DNA from 2 places in the Solibacillus sp. FSL H8-0538 genome. Region 2 is predicted to be linked to the other one. Evidence: riboswitches for the same ligand, from Rfam matches in the RefSeq annotation. Region 2 holds a riboswitch; the other holds the start of a gene.
What was found. A riboswitch is a leader RNA that binds a small molecule or an ion and turns the genes downstream of it on or off. The one in region 2 is predicted to bind thiamine pyrophosphate.
Positions count from the first base shown of each region.

Region 1: another riboswitch for thiamine pyrophosphate. It lies ahead of thiT (energy-coupled thiamine transporter ThiT); the one in region 2 lies ahead of thiT (energy-coupled thiamine transporter ThiT).

Region 1 covers NZ_JBBOPI010000001.1:3,226,514-3,234,770, reverse strand. The annotation lists gene MHH87_RS15590 (exonuclease SbcCD subunit D) at 1-862, shown strand, start outside; gene MHH87_RS15585 (SMC family ATPase) at 859-3,915, shown strand; gene MHH87_RS15580 (hypothetical protein) at 3,963-4,088, opposite strand; gene MHH87_RS15575 (DUF4870 domain-containing protein) at 4,158-4,484, opposite strand; TPP riboswitch at 4,614-4,719, shown strand; gene thiT (energy-coupled thiamine transporter ThiT) at 4,949-5,506, shown strand; gene map (type I methionyl aminopeptidase) at 5,842-6,600, shown strand; gene MHH87_RS15560 (hypothetical protein) at 6,736-7,467, opposite strand; gene MHH87_RS15555 (polyphosphate kinase 2 family protein) at 7,583-8,257, shown strand, end outside.
Region 2 covers NZ_JBBOPI010000001.1:2,152,417-2,160,673, forward strand. The annotation lists gene MHH87_RS10150 (methyl-accepting chemotaxis protein) at 1-108, opposite strand, end outside; gene rnz (ribonuclease Z) at 326-1,264, opposite strand; gene MHH87_RS10160 (hypothetical protein) at 1,455-2,147, opposite strand; gene MHH87_RS10165 (HAD-IIB family hydrolase) at 2,410-3,144, opposite strand; gene thiE (thiamine phosphate synthase) at 3,211-3,834, opposite strand; gene thiD (bifunctional hydroxymethylpyrimidine kinase/phosphomethylpyrimidine kinase) at 3,821-4,642, opposite strand; gene thiM (hydroxyethylthiazole kinase) at 4,639-5,391, opposite strand; gene tenA (thiaminase II) at 5,378-6,061, opposite strand; gene thiT (energy-coupled thiamine transporter ThiT) at 6,076-6,657, opposite strand; TPP riboswitch at 6,807-6,907, opposite strand; TPP riboswitch at 7,055-7,153, opposite strand; gene MHH87_RS10195 (alpha/beta hydrolase) at 7,502-8,107, opposite strand; gene MHH87_RS10200 (ring-cleaving dioxygenase) at 8,138-8,257, opposite strand, start outside.

The DNA of each region.
Region 1 (8,257 bases), 1.1 Mb from region 2:
ACTACATATGGTCGGGCATTTAACTGCCGACATTGAGCCGGTTGTGCTAACGGATGAGTTTGGCGATGTACATTTTTATTTAGTTCCTTTTGCAGAACCTTCCACAGTGCGTGATGTGTTTGGTGATGCGGAAATTACAACACATGAGGCAGCAATGGCAAAAATTATCGAGCGTATTCAACAATCAATGGATACGACGAAACGTAATATTATGATTGGACATGCTTTTATTACAAAGCAAGGATTACCTGAACCTAATACTAGTGATTCTGAGCGCCGTTTAACAGTAGGTGGTACCGAATGTATTAATGCATCACTGTTCGAACCGTTTAATTACACAGCGCTAGGTCATTTACATCAAGCGCACTACGTATTAAATGAAACGATTCGTTATGCAGGCTCACCACTAAAATATTCGGAATCAGAGGTGAATCACGACAAAGGGTATTTAGTTGTGGATTTACAGAAAGATGGCTCGGTACAAGTGGAAAAACGTTCATTCAAGCCTTTGCGTGATATGCGCATAGTAAAGGGGAGCCTAGATGAACTATTACAGCATCAACGTAATGAAGACTATGTGTATGTGAAGCTCACGGATGAAGATTATGTGAAGGGTGCAACAGAGCAGGTACGTACGGTCTATCCGAATGCACTACATGTAGAGCGAACAGCGGTTTATCAGCAAATTACAGCAGAGTCTGCAGTAATGAGTCGCGTCAATATGAACGATGAGGAGTTATTTGAACTCTTTTATCAGGAAATGACGGGGAAAGATGCGGATGAAGCAACAAAGGAACTGTATAACGAAGTGTTACAGCAATTATTAGACGGTGAACGTGAAGCACAGGAGGTCATGTTATGAAACCACTTAAATTAACAATGACAGCGTTTGGTCCTTATAAAGATACTGAAGTAATCGATTTTACACAGCTCCATGAACACGGTATTTTTGTCGTTTCTGGTTCAACTGGAGCTGGGAAAACGACGATTTTTGATGCTATTACGTATGCACTATATGATACAGGTAGCGGTGAAGATCGTGAAAAAGCCAACTTTTTACGCAGTGATTTTGCAGATGAAAAAGTGGACACAGAAGTCGAATTGATTTTCGAGGTTCGAGGTAGAACGTATCGAATTTGGCGTAAATTTGGTCCTAATGGAGCAGGCTCAAAACGTGAATTTTATGATATTACTGGTGGCATGAATGAGCCAGTCGTTGAAAAATTCCAAGTGCGACCAGTACAAGCAAAAGTGGAAGAACTAATCGGCTTAACACAATCGCAGTTTAATCAAATCGTAATGTTACCGCAAGGGGAATTTCAGAAGCTATTAACATCTGAATCAAAGCATAAGGAAGAAATTTTCAGGAAAATATTTAAGACGGAGCGCTTCACTAAAATGGTTGACTTGCTAAAAGACAAAAGAACGCATGCACAAAGTCAATTTGCACAAGCCGAAATGAAACAAAATCAATATATTTTAGATGTTAAAAGTAAGCTTCCGAATCGCGAGTCACAATTATTTAGTGTAATTGATGCAGCAACAGTAAATATGTATCAATTGGAAAACGCATTAGACGAGGAAGCAACTTATTATAATGAACAAGCTATAGAGTCTCGACAGCAATATGAAGCGGTAAATGAACAGCTCAAAGAAGCGAATAAACGTTTTGGCGAACAGAAAATGTTAAACGAGCGTATTGAGAAGTTTCAACAGCGTCAAGTTCAATTGAATCAATTACAGCTCCAAGCAACGCATTTTGAACAGCAACAGCAGCGTTATGAACTGGCAAATAGGGCGAGCAATATTGAGCCATTGGAATTTGAATATAAAAAAGTATATGAACAAGAGCAACGCCAAATCGAAGTAGTGTTAACAGCACAAAAGAACGTTCAGCAATCAGGTGAAGCATTTGTACAAGCTCAAACTGTTTTTGATGCAGAAAAAGAAAAGGATACTGAACGTGAACAATTAGTAAAAACAATTTCTAAGCTTGAGCAACTCGTACCGATTTACAATGACGCGGCAACTATGCAGGCTAACATTCAACAATTAGAGCTTAATGTTGAAAAAGCGAAAGGATTATTTAATAATTTAACGCTGGAAATGCAGAAGAAAAAGGAAGAACAAGCTACACAACGGTCAAACATTGATGAATTAGAGTCTAAAGTAGCTGCATATGAAAACGTATTTCTACAACATCAGCAGCTACAACGCAATATTGAGCTTGTAGAGGAAACGCTTGAGCTACAAAATAATGTTCGAATTTATACAGCGGCAGCGAATGAGCAGCAGGAAAACGCATTAAAAGCACAGGCAGAATTTACACAATTAGAAAGTCAAATGCGTAGTAATCAAGCGGCTTTTTTAGCGGCTAATTTACAGCATGGTCATGCATGTCCTGTATGCGGTAGCACCGAGCATCCGTCACTGCATACACAATCAGCGAGTAGCGTAGATGAAAAAACTGTAGCCCAATTACGTGCAGTAGCGGATGAAGAAATGAAACACTATTATGCCGCTAAATCAAAGCTAGATGCTGAAACTGCGAACTTTGAAAAGAAACACCTGCAGCTTGAATCGAACGCATTAACTATGACGGAACTACCAGCATATAAAGCAACGTTAGCCCAACAGCAGCAACAGTTAACTATTTTAAAGCAACAGCAGCAGCAACTAATCGCTAATAAGGCGAGTTTAAAACAAGTAATAGAGGAAATTGAAAAGCTGCAGGTGCGTATAGAAAATGGGCGTACATTCCTAAGCAAAAACGAAACAGAACTAGCGCAGGAACAAGGGAAGCTAGCGCAAAGTAAACAAGCCATGCTCCCACAATATCAAACCGTAGAAGATGTTAATTACGCATTGCAATCTGAAAAAACTCGATTAACTTTATTACAAAAAGCATTTGAAACGGCAACAATACAGCTACAGCAAGCTGAAGTAAACCAAGAAAAATGTAAAGTGAGCTTAATGAATGTAGGGACCCGTCTGAAAGAATTGCAAAATGAAATAGTTGAGACGAAGGAACGCTTTAATAAAGCTCTCCAAACAGAAGGCTTTATAACACCAGAGGCATATAGTCAGGCAAAGCTACGTGTAGAAGAGCGCCAAGCAATTGTGAAAGCGTTGGAAGAGTATAAACAACAATTGCACACATTAACAGTGCAGATTAATGAGGATATGCCACAATTAGAAGGTAAAGAGCTTGTGGATTTAAACGAACTTGAACAACAGCTACAACAAGTAAATAGACAAGTAGAAGATGTACTGTCTGCATTAAAAAACAATGAAAACTATGAAAAGCAATGCCGCTCTACTTTAACAAGTTTATTACAGGTAGCGCAGGAAATTGAAGAATCCAAAGCAAAGCTCTCAAAGGTTGAGCATGTTTATGATTTAGTACGTGGTCAAAATGAACATAAAATTTCATTTGAACGCTTTGCTCAAATTGGCTATTTGGAAAAAGTAACGCAAGCAGCGAATGAGCGTTTACGTATATTATCAGACGGACAATATTATTTACAATGTACAGGGCGAAAAGAAGGGAATGCACAAAGTGGTTTAAGTATTGATGTGTTTGACAGCAATACAGGTCAAACACGCGATGTCAAAACACTATCAGGCGGAGAAAAATTTAATGCTTCACTTTCATTAGCCCTCGGAATGGCGGATGTTATTCAAGGGGTGCAAGGGAGCGTGCATATTGACACAATGTTTATTGATGAAGGCTTCGGTACATTAGATGAAGAATCATTGCGTAAAGCAATAGATATTTTAATTGATCTTCAGCAAACAGGTCGATTAATTGGAGTTATTTCGCACGTTGCAGAACTAAAAGCCGCAATGCCAGCAATCCTTCATGTTGAAAAGCTGAAAGAAGGCTACAGCCGTACTTCCATTGTGATTAAATAAAAAAGAGGTAGCTTGTTCGCACGTTGCGAAGGGCTACCTCTTTCTAATTATTTTTTGCGAGTTGTTGTAGTAGAGTTAGACAGGGCTGATTTATTAATGACAATTTTTTTAATGATTGGATAAACAATCGGGGCAACTTTTACGGCCGTTTTAAAAATTTTTCCAATATTCATAGTGCTTGCACTCCTTTAGATAATGGTTTAATTAGTTTAATATACCCTAATTTTTAGTGTCTATGAACATTAGCGCAATACTTTAACACCTTGGATGACATTCCAAATAACAATGAAGAATGAGGCTAATGCATATAAGCCCATCAGTAGGAACATAGACGTAAAAACTGTGTCACCCCAATTTGGTTCATTGCCACTAAGGATGACTGTAAATAAGAAAAAGGCAGCAATAATTATACCAATAACAAATGGGATTACATGTGATAATAACGCACGTTTTGCATGATAACGAACCTCTTCATCCTGAGAAATTAGAAAGACGATAATCGGTAATAAAAATGGCGCAAAAAAGATGCTAAAATAATTAAGTGCGCTCAAGCCTTTCGTATTGTCCATAAAAATCAGCTCCTTTGTAAATTATACGAATAGGGCAAACAAAAAGATTCGTAATGAAAACAAAAAAATCTGTTGTTGAATTATAGTGCTGCGTTCAGTACAATGAGTATGTTCTAGCAATTTAAGATGTATGCCCACAAGGGGGGCCGATTTGTCGGCTGAGATTGTACACGTATGTACTGACCCTTCGAACCTGTAAGTTAACACTTGCGCAGGGATGTGGATAGAAACCGACTTCTAACCGACGTCAGGCTCTGTCCTGATGTCGGTTTTTTTTATTGTCTAGCCATTCGAGTCACACCATCTAGGTTGAGGCTGACACGATGTCAGTACTATCGATAATGTCGTATGGACGCTGAGTTATTGCTCATACATGCGCGAATGTGCTTTTCTAATTGTCGTCAGGCTTTGCAGTTTCTATTCCTTCTCAAATCCTACATCGGAAAAAAGAGAGGAGATTTGTTATGAACAACAAACGTTTATTAATGCTCGTAGAAATCGCGATTTTCGCAGCAATCGGCATTATTTTAGACCAATTAACATTTACGCTTTGGGCACAGGGCGGATCCATTAGCTTAGTCATGGTGCCAATTATATTAATGTCCATTCGCTGGGGACTATCAGCAGGACTCGCAACGGGCTTACTCATTGGCGTACTTCAAATGATGTTCGGTGCGTACATTTTACACTGGGCGCAGGCACTACTAGATTACGGCATTGCTTTTACTGTCGTTGGTTTAGCTGGAATTGTACGCCAACCATTATTAACGGCTGCAGCAAGGGCAGATAAAACAAAAATTGCTGTTTTTATCGTGATCGGAACGGTTTTAGGTGGTTTTTTACGTTACGTTGCGCATACATTAGCAGGCGTTATCTTTTTTGCGGAATATGCAGGAGACCAAAATGTATGGGCGTATTCGATAATTTATAATGGAACGTATATGCTTCCGGCGACAATATTAACAGCTATTGTTGCAGTATTATTATTTACTTCTGCACCAAAGCTTCTACAAGCAAAATGATAAAAAGTGTAGTTCGTTTTTTATAGCGAACTACACTTTACTTGGTAGATAAGAAAGTATAACTTTCATATCTACATAAGAAAGGACAGCATCTCGCCCTATTTTGGGCGAGATGTGTTTTTCTAATTTTTGCCGCTTGTGAGGTAGCCATAGATAAGCTAAGAACATACATTGTAATTAAGCATTTATTGAATTGATATGTAAGGTTATTCCCGTATAATGTATGATAAAAAGAGCTTCAACGATGTTTGACTTAACGAGATTTTGCGTTACTACAACAGATTTTAATTATGTTATAGTAAAGGGTAGACATTGTTACAGGAAGGACGTTTAACATGATTGTAAAAACTCAAGAAGAAATAGAAGCATTTAAAAAAATCGGCCGTATTTGTGCGGAAATTCGTGAAGCGATGAAGGCTGCGACAAAACCGGGCGTAACAACACTGGAATTAGATGAAATTGCAGGCCGTATGTTTGCGGAGGCTGGTGCGATTTCAGGTCCTAAAGGCGAATATGATTTTCCGGGCTACACTTGTATTAGTGTAAACCACGAAGTAGCGCATGGTATTCCGGGTTCTAAAGTTATCAAAGAAGGCGATATTGTTAATATTGATGTATCAGGCTCTTTAGATGGCTACTTTGCAGATACAGGGATTTCATTCGTTATTGGTGAAGGCTATGAGGATAAAGAAAAGCTTTGTGCGGTAGCAAAATCAGCATTAGATCGTGCGATAACGAAAATAAAAGCCGGTTCAAAATTAAACCAAATTGGTAAAGCAGTTGAACGTGAAGCACGTGATCACGGCTTAACAGTCATTATGAACTTAACTGGTCATGGTCTGGGTCGCTCACTTCATGAATCACCTGATCACATCTTAAACTATTATGATGCTTGGGATACGACGATTATGAAGGAAGGTATGGTGTTAGCAGTAGAGCCATTCATTTCAGCAAAAGCAGAGCATATCGTTGAATCAGGTGATGGCTGGACATTCGTTACACCAGATCAATCATTAGTTGCACAAATTGAACATTCAATTATTGTAACAAAGGATAAACCGATAATTTTAACTTTATTGGATGAAAAAGTATAACTTTCCCATCCACATAAGTAAGGACATCAACTCGCCCTATTTTGAGCGAGTTGTGTCTTTCTAATCAGAAGACTAAAAAAATCGTAGACGCCATTTAGGCGCTACGATTTTTTTAGTGTTTAAGAATGTTTTGCTTTATTTCAGGGCGAGATGTGTCTTTTTCATAAAAATAATGCCGACAATCATCACTCCGCATAAAAAGAACGCGGCAGTTGAAACGAGTAGCTCTTCAAAACCATAAGCAATAATAATGCCAATATAACTCCAAATAAAGACAAGTGGACTAATAATATCGAAATGATGATAGCGTAAATGAAGTGCAAATGCGGTACCAATTGTCATAATAATTACTGCCCATAAGGCGTTGCTGAAGCCGAAGTCTGGCCATTCGAAAAAGACATGAATATAACGAATAAAGACTAAAAATAACATTAAGGACCAGCTTAAAAGTGCAGCAATTGGCATACGTAAGTGAATACCTTCTCTGTTAAGAGGATACGTCATATAAAGTCCGAACATAGAGAGGAGTTGTAGTGCCAAGAATGTAATCGAGGCGATATAGAGCTCACTATGCCATGTAAATAAAGTGGCAACTTGTAAAACACTAATACAAACAAATAAAGCCGTTTGCAGTGTAGATACACGTAAAGGCGTATGTCGGTTTTTATAGTAGTTTATCATCCAAACGAATAAACTAACGAATATTACGATCCATAGCATATACACATAACTAGCAGGTAAGAATAAAATCGGTAAACGATTTAAAATTTCAATCGTTGCTTGTCCGTTTAATTCAAACCAATATGCGCAAGTCGTAAATGTTGCTATTACAATAAGAGACGTAAAAAGCAAAACGATGCGATCCATAACGTCCTCTCCTTTCAATAAAATTATATACATTCCTATAGTTTTCAACAACAAATACCATTTACACCTATTTTACAGTAAAATGGAAGTATCTTAACAAGGAGGAATGATATACATGAAAAAAATCAAAGATCTCGACTTATCGCTTGAACTAGACAAAAAAATGTATAAGAAAAAATTAAAAGTTCTTCAGTATGAAATGTTAAACGCTCAGCAGTTTTTATTCAATAATAAAATTGGTTTAATTATATTATTTGAAGGTATGGATGCAGCTGGTAAGGGTGGCGCGATTAAACGCCTAACAGAACGCATTGACCCGCGTGGACTCATTGTACATCCAATTTCAGCACCACAAGCACATGAATTTCGTTATAACTATATGCATCGTTTCTGGCGCAAGCTTCCACAGCATGGACAAATTTCTATCTTTGACCGGTCGTGGTATGGTCGCGTCCTAGTGGAACGTATTGAAGGTTTCGCGACAGAAACAGAATGGAAGCGTGCTTATAATGAAATTAATAATTTCGAGCAACTATTAACAGATGGGGACTATATTATCATCAAGTTTTGGATTCATATTGATGCTGACGAACAATTACAACGCTTTAATGCCCGAGCACAGGATCCATACAAGGCGTGGAAGCTGACAGAGGAAGATTGGCGTAACCGTGAAAAATTTGATTTATATAGTGAAGCCGCTGACGAAATGTTTGCAAAAACGGACTCTGAGCAGGCGCCTTGGTTTTTAATTCCAGGTAATGATAAGCAATATGCACGTATACAAGTATTA
Region 2 (8,257 bases):
AATGCTGTCATTGGTTGTTTTGTAAATAAAAGTTGCAAAAGCTGCGATAATAAAGACGACTGATACTAAAATTGGAAACATCATTTTCCATTTCATTGATTTAAACATATACGATCCACCAACTCTCTCTATTTCCTATATTTTACTTTACAATAGCGAATAAATTAATAAAATATTCAAAATCAAAAGTAAATAATTTAAGAGAAATTGATAATTTTCACAAAAATTTCGCTAACACACCATTTACTAACTTAAAAATATGTGTCTATACCTATTTATCCGATATAAAATAGGTATTTTATCGTATATTTATTCAAAGTAATTATTATAATAATAGTAATTTCCCATGCTTCCAGTCAAACGTACTGTAATCATTGGCGATAAACGTTGACGTGAAAATCGTACGGGCATCGCTTACTAAAGTTTGTAGGTCATGCGCTAGGAAACGTGCGCTAATATGGTTCAGTATGAGCGCTTTTGCATTAGCGTCATGAGCAATCCATGCCGCCTCAGTATTCGTGGAGTGTCCGTATTGAGCAGCAAGATGAATCGTTGCGTGATCAAAGGTTGCTTCGTGGATAACAATGTCTGCATTCTCGCTTAGCTTTTGCGCGTTGACACAATATTTTGTATCGCCTAACACGGTCAGAGTAAAACCAGGCTTCGGCGGAGATGTAACGTCTGTACTATACACAATCGTACCATCATCTAAAGTAATATTACGTCCTGCCTTTAGTTGACCAAGAAGCGGACCTTTTGGCACACCAAGTTCTCTAGCTTTATCAATTAATAATTCACCTGCTAAAGATTTTTGTTCAATACGGTAACCAAAGCATTCAATGACATGCTCCAGCGGCATCGCAGTTACAGTAAATTGCTCATCCTCAAAAATAATACCTTCCTGCACTTCAACGAATTGAACTGGATATGATAAATGTGTTTTTGATAGCGCAAGTGTCATTTCGACCCATTCTTTTAAACCTTTTGGACCGTAAATTGTGACTAGCTCGTCTCCTCCTTGAAAGGACCGAGAACTTAAAAAGCCAGGTAGACCAAAAATATGGTCACCATGTAAATGCGTGATAAAGATTTTATCGATTTTGCGTGGCTTAATCGTTGTATGAAGGATGCGATGCTGTGTTGCCTCACCGCAATCAAATAACCAAATGGTGCCGCGTTCTTCTAGCAACTTCACTGCAAGAGCACTCGTATTGCGCTCCTTTGATGGCATTCCTGCTCCAGTTCCTAAAAATTGTAGCTGCATATCGTTCTCTCCTGTCTGTTTTTCGTATGATTATTATATGAATGAAGGCAGGGGTTTGTCTATTGTTAGTGGTCGTTAGGCTTTTATTCGGCGGTTGGAGCGGTTTATTCAGAGCCTCAATATTTTTATTCAGAACTCCCCTCTCTTCAAACGAAAAGAAAACCACCTCGCATACCTGCGAAATGGTCCATCAAATATTGTTATAGTTAATGATCACCTGTTCAATCGCCCGCGCGACAGTCAGATCTTTTAATTTAAAGTAATCAATTATGGATTCTTCCTTGTGCTCGGCTGCCAACACATTGACCTTGCTAAACTTTTGCAATCCCGCTAATCCTTTTTCCGCTTGGTGGCGACGTTTTTTACCTTCAAACATAGCTGGCATCGTTACTATCGCTTCCATTGAAATGCGATGACGTTTTGCGAGGCGGGCAATAAAAGGTGCTACACCTATACTTACACTACCGCCCATGCAGGCTACAAGTATGACATGATCATACGCACTCATTGCCTCAATAATTTCCTGCTCATAAAACTCTGCTCGCGCTAATGTTTTCTCTGGGCTATTATTACCAAATTGCTCCTCCGCAGTTGTGAAAAATAATATTTTGCCATGAGGGCCTTCTATGTAATCTGGTACGTTGTCATAATAATCTTCAGTAATAGCTGCCGCGTCACCAATACCATGTGCCTTTAGTAAAACATCTGCTGCACTCGTTTCAGTCGGAACTTGCCCAACAATAATGGCACCTCGTTCTGCTTGATATAATGTTTTATGCGATTCAAATAATAATAATGGTACTTTTCTCGAATAATTCTCGCGGTAGCATTCGCCGATATTAATGCCAGCTGAGCCCAATAAAATGACTGCAATGTTCTTCATCTGCAAGTCCCTCCTTCCTCTAGTCTTATCATAGTATACATGTAGCTTTATTGTACAGTTACTGACTATATTATACTCATTCTATGCATCACTCAACACATCGTATATATGGTTTTTGCAATTTTCTTTTTAGGTATCATTAGTCTTATATTTTACTATTTTATTATCCAGATTCAAAAAACACACGAGAAGTGAATTTACCTTTTCTAATTAACTAAAAAACTTGTAAAATCGCTATGATTTTACAAGTTCTTCTTAACTTTCAATATGCAACGCTAAGAGCACGAATGGTTTGTGCCACATGAGCTTCTGTTGTAAACTGCGTGGCATGAGCTTTCGCGATAGCATTATCCCCTACACAAATACTTTCTTTTGCATAATTAAACATCGAAATATCATTCGTGTCATTACCAAATGCGATAAATTCGTCTTCCTGTAAACCAAGCTTTTGGAGACCAGACCATTTATGTATACCAGCCGGGCTAATATCTAAAATGCCCTCATCGCCGTGCTTATGAACCGTTACGGCTAACCGTTCAATACGCTCCTCTATATCCTTACTTTGCGTAAACAACACAATTTTCACGATGCCATCGAGTTCCTCAAGCCTCACATTGCTTGCGGTTTTTTGCGGATCTAAGTTGCGGAAAATCGGATGCGACTTATCTCCGGTAAAACTATAATCCCAGCGGCCATCTACTAAATAAGGAAGACGAAATTCTTCAATAAGTTCTAATAGTGCCTGCTTTGCGTCCTCCGGAAAACCCGCTACGTCAATTTCATTATTTTGATATACAAAAACACCATTGCCACCAACCATTCGAAAGCCGTGAAAGCTTTTCGGAAGAACCGGTAAAATATCACGAATTGGTCGGGCTGATGCAAAAATTACTTCATGCCCTGCTTCAACACAGCCATTTATAGCTGTACAAATATCCGCACTTAACGGCTGTCCTTTGAAGCAAATCGTGCCATCTAAGTCAAAAATAAACTTCATCATCGTCACCTCAAAACAATTATACTTGAAGGGTGTTTTGAGGTGTATGATGAATTGCAATTTCTATTAATATTGTCCTAAGTTAGCGATCGTTTGCTGCCTATTTGTACTTTGACAAATTGTTGAAATAACCGCAACGCCATCTGCACCGGCCGCACGTGTTGCCGATGCATTCGCTATTGTAATTCCTCCAATTGCAACAATCGGAAAATCAGGATAAAGTACACGCGCTTCGTGTAAGAACGTAACCCCTGCTGGAGCTTTCGCGTCGGCTTTAGACTGCGTAGCGAAAATTGGTCCAATGCCTACGTAATCTGCACCACCTTCTACGGCTAAATCTAGTTCTTCCTTTGTATGTACGGACACACCGACGATTTTCCCTAAAAACTGCGCGCGAATTTCCGCAAGCGCCTGATCACCCTGCCCAACATGCACACCATTAGCTCCTAGTTTGCGTGCGAGTTCTACATCATCATTTACGATAAATGGCACATTATATTCCGCACATAATGCCTGGCAAGCGCGGGCAAATGCTTCTAATTCATCGCCAACTAGTGCATGTTCACCCTTTTCCCGAAGTTGGAACATTGTAATTCCTGCCTGTAGCGCATCTTTTATCACGGCTAAAGGGGCATGTTGACAGTTCGGCGTACCCATGATGAAGTACACTGATAAGTTACTGCGCTTCAATGATTTTCACCTCACACATTTGCTGCTGTTTATAAGCAAAGTGATTCGTTGGCCCGTGACCGTGTCCGATATTGAGCGGATTGGCAATCGCTAGTTGGACAAATTTTTTGGCTTCAATTATTGCCTCACGTAGCATCATCCCTTGGCCTAAAAAAGCGGTAATGGCTGCTGAAAATGTACAGCCTGTGCCATGTGTTTGGTTTGTCTCAATACGTTTACTTTGAATGGCTAGTTGTTTACCATCCGCAAAGAAAACGGTATCAATTGCATAATCGCCACTTAAATGACCGCCCTTCATCACGACACAGCCTACACCCATTGCCAAAATTTGCTGAGCTGCTTGGGCAATATCCGCTTCCGTACGAATCGTTAAGCCGGTAATAACCTCAGCTTCTGGAATATTTGGTGTCAGCACTGTTGCTAGCGGTAATAGCTTAGTAGTCAATGCTTGCACAGAATCCTTTTGAAGTAGCGTCGCGCCGCCCTTTGCAATCATAACTGGATCGACAACTAATTGAATATCCTTACCTTCTAACGTTTCCGCCACTGTCCGAATAATATCTGCTGAAAATAGCATGCCTGTTTTCACTGCGCACACTGGCATATCACGGAATACCACGCTAATTTGCTGCTGAATAAAATCGGCAGGTACAGGGAAAATGCGCTCCACACCTAATGTATTTTGTGCCGTTAATGCTGTAATCGAAGACGTTCCAAAAACGCCAAGCTCTTGAAAGGTTTTTAAGTCCGCCTGAATGCCGGCGCCGCCACCACTATCTGAGCCGGCAATTGTCATCACAATGTTCATCCGATGTCACCTCGCGAAATTTTGTATAATGCATTTAACACTTCGACTTGGAACGAACCTAGCTTGCCTACTACAGCTGCACTAGTTGCGACTTCCTTATAGTCCTGTAACACCTGTTGTAAGTTACATAGTGCATCACCTTCTAGCGTAAGTGCCGCTGCACAAATTGCGCTAAGTAGACAGCCCGTTCCCGTTACTTGCGTCATTAGGGCATTTCCACCAGAACTATACAACGTCTTTTCACCATCCGTTAACAGATCTGTTGGACCTGTAACGATGACTAGGCATTTGTACTTGTGTGCTACCTGCTTGGCAATTTCCTCTATATCCATTTCGCCATCGCCGCTGTCAACTCCTTTAGACTGCCACGGTACTCCCGCAATTGCTGCAAGTTCCCCAGCGTTACAACGAATTAAATGAAATTGAACTTTTTCTAAAAGCTCTTGCACCGTTTCTCTTCTATAAGCAGTAGCCCCGACACCAACTGGATCCAACACAACCGGAATACCGCGACCATTTGCGGTTTGACCCGCTATAAGCATTGCTTCTCGCGTTCGTGCATTCAGCGTACCAATATTAATAAGTAGTGTATCGACTATGCTTGCCATATCTTGCATTTCAGCTACTTCATCCGCCATAATCGGCGACGCACCAATTGCGAGTAATCCATTCGCTGAGAAATTCGTCACAACATAATTTGTAATGCAGTGAACAAGTGGCTGTTGCAGACGGATTTTATACATAGTCATAATGCTTCACCTCATCTTGCCAGTTTTCAACTGTCCACGGCATTTCCCAAAATTTCCATTCGTAATAGCAGCTCTTCTCAAAATGCTGTTTAAAAATCGCTAGTTTTCCCGGTTGCTCTAATACATATTGATCCATTTTTACTTTTTGCTTTTCAATCGTCGCTTTAAAATCTTCGTTACTATACATCGCAATCCATTCCTCGTACAATTTCACACCTGGCTTGGCATCACGGTATTTCTCGCCAATTTCCTGATACAGCCACGGACATGGGAACATTGCCGCAAACGCTTCCGCTACGTCCCCATTTTGTGCTGCATTATACATATGACTCACATAATTGTACGCAGCCGGTGCTGGTACAAAATTATCAAGCTCCTCATCTGTCACATTAAGCTCACGGAAAACAGTACGGTGTAATTCAAGCTCTGCTTCATTAATACCACGTGCTTGTCCAAGGAAATACTCGATTTCTTCATTTGTCACAGCTTTTGTCGCTGCAATCGCTAACACCTTTGTATAATGCTTTAAATAATACGCATCTTGCATTATGTAAAATTTAAATTTTTCTAACGGTAATGTCCCGTCAACAATTCCTTTTACAAAAGGATGGTTGAAGCTCCCTTCCCAATAAAGATCTGTTTCTTGTCTTACTTGTTCACAAAATGACATTGATTTGTCCCCCTTTATGATTTCACCTCAACATAGTGCATCGGTGTTTGAATAAGCTGTGCCTTCGTCGTAAGCAAGGTCACACTACAAATGAGTGTTAAAATAAGTGACGGAATCGAATGAGAGGCATTGTAAATAATTGAATACAGCCAAACATTTTGATCTCCTGCATAGGCAGCAAAGAAAATAACACCTGATATAACGTGTACGCTAAACTTTAAAAATCCACTTACAAGTACGCCAATGACAACATAAAACGTGACAACTTTCTTTTTCGCCAAACGATTTGCTTTTAGAATTGGCTGACGAAAAACACCGATTACACCAACAACCGCACTAGCCAAGCAATAATCTAAACCTGCCTGTGCCCAGTGATAAATCGTACCGCCCGTCGCAATTCCGAGTACACCAATAATAAATCCCGTCGTCATCCCAGCGCCTACACCCCAGCGCAAGCTCATGATAATAATCGGTAACATCATCAAGCTAAGCCCACCGCCCTGCGGCATAAACGTAAATGTTAATAGATCAAAAATAAGCCCAATACTCGCAAAAATTGCAATTTCTGTCACCATACGTAGTTTATTATTTCGCAAAATTTCCACCTCCTTTTCGGAGACGCAAGTGCAAATTAGTAAGACACATCTCCTAAAAAATTGTGCGAGCTGATATCTTTTTTTTATGTGGTTAAGAAAGTAGAACTTTCTTAACCACATAAAAACGCTTCTTTGTACATGACAAAGAAGCGTTTTAAATCATTGCTCCCTACGTCAGTATTAACTGTTCCAGGTTCTAAGGGTCAGGTTTTAACCTTCTCAACACCACAGTGTCCCCCCGCAATTAAAATATTCAATAGAAAAATGCAGTCACGCTTCGTTACACAAGAACTAAAAGCAAATTCAAGTCGAACGTGCGAATGCCAAGACAATTAAGTAACATAAAAGGCTCTCCAATAAGTTGGAGAGCCTCATGTACAAAGAATAAGCGTATATTACGCGTATGTACTTCGCTCCCTACGTCAGTATTAACTGTCAGGTTCTAAGGGTCAGGTTTTAGCCTTCTCAACACCGAAGTGTCCCCCCGCAAATATTTTAATATCGTAACTATAGCACTGATTGAATTTTTTAGCAATTAAGACTGGCGCTTCATCAAATTTCTACTTGACGAAAATAATTCTAAAAATAAGACGAGCGATTTTGTCAAATCACCGAAAAGAAGATACGACTTATCCAAAAATAAGTGCAAAATGGATAGGATACTACTTAATGTCGCTTATTTGCGAATAAGTCGTATAGCGATTTGGTCGAATATGCGAATCATGTGTTAAAAATTCAGTCACGTAAAGCTAGACTCCGATTGATTACAACTGTTGAAGATTGGAAACATGAAAAAAAATGATGATCATAGCGAGAACAGATGTCAGTATTGTACCTTCTATTTTTAAAATAAATTAGTGTACCATTCTTTTGCTGCTTCTACTTCATTCATCGTTAATTGGTGGCCAAAGTTTTCCCATTTCACTGATACAGAAGCATTTGCATCTTCTAATAACTGTTGTAAATCTATTGATTCCTGTTGCGGGCAAATCGGGTCATTTACACCAGCAGCAATAAATACAGGCGTACCTTTTAAATCAGGTAATTCAATCCCGCGTCTTGGTACCATTGGATGATGCAGGATTGCGCCTTTTAATGCATTATTAAAATGGAATAACAGACTTGCTGCAATATTCGCACCGTTTGAGTAGCCGATTGCGACAACGTTCCCTCGGTCAAAACCATATTCTACAGCCTTTTCATCTAAGAACGTATTTAGTTCTTTCGTACGCAAAATTAAATCTTCTATATCAAATACACCTTCTGCTAAACGACGGAAGAATCGGGGCATGCCGTTTTCCAACACATTGCCGCGCACACTCAGAACAGCTGCTTCTGGGTCAACGATGTCTGCTAATGCTAGTAGACCATTTTCATCTCCACCTGTGCCATGTAATAATAGTAAAACTGGTTTTTTGGGATTTGTTCCTTGTTTATAAATATGGTGCATTACTCTAGTCTCCTTTAAATTACATTTTATTTAATCCAATGGTGCTAATTGTGCTTCAATTTCTGCACGTTTATTTTCTAAAAATGGTGGTAAATCAAGCTTCTTTCCGAGATTCTCCACTGCTGCATCTACCGTAAAGCCTGGTCCATC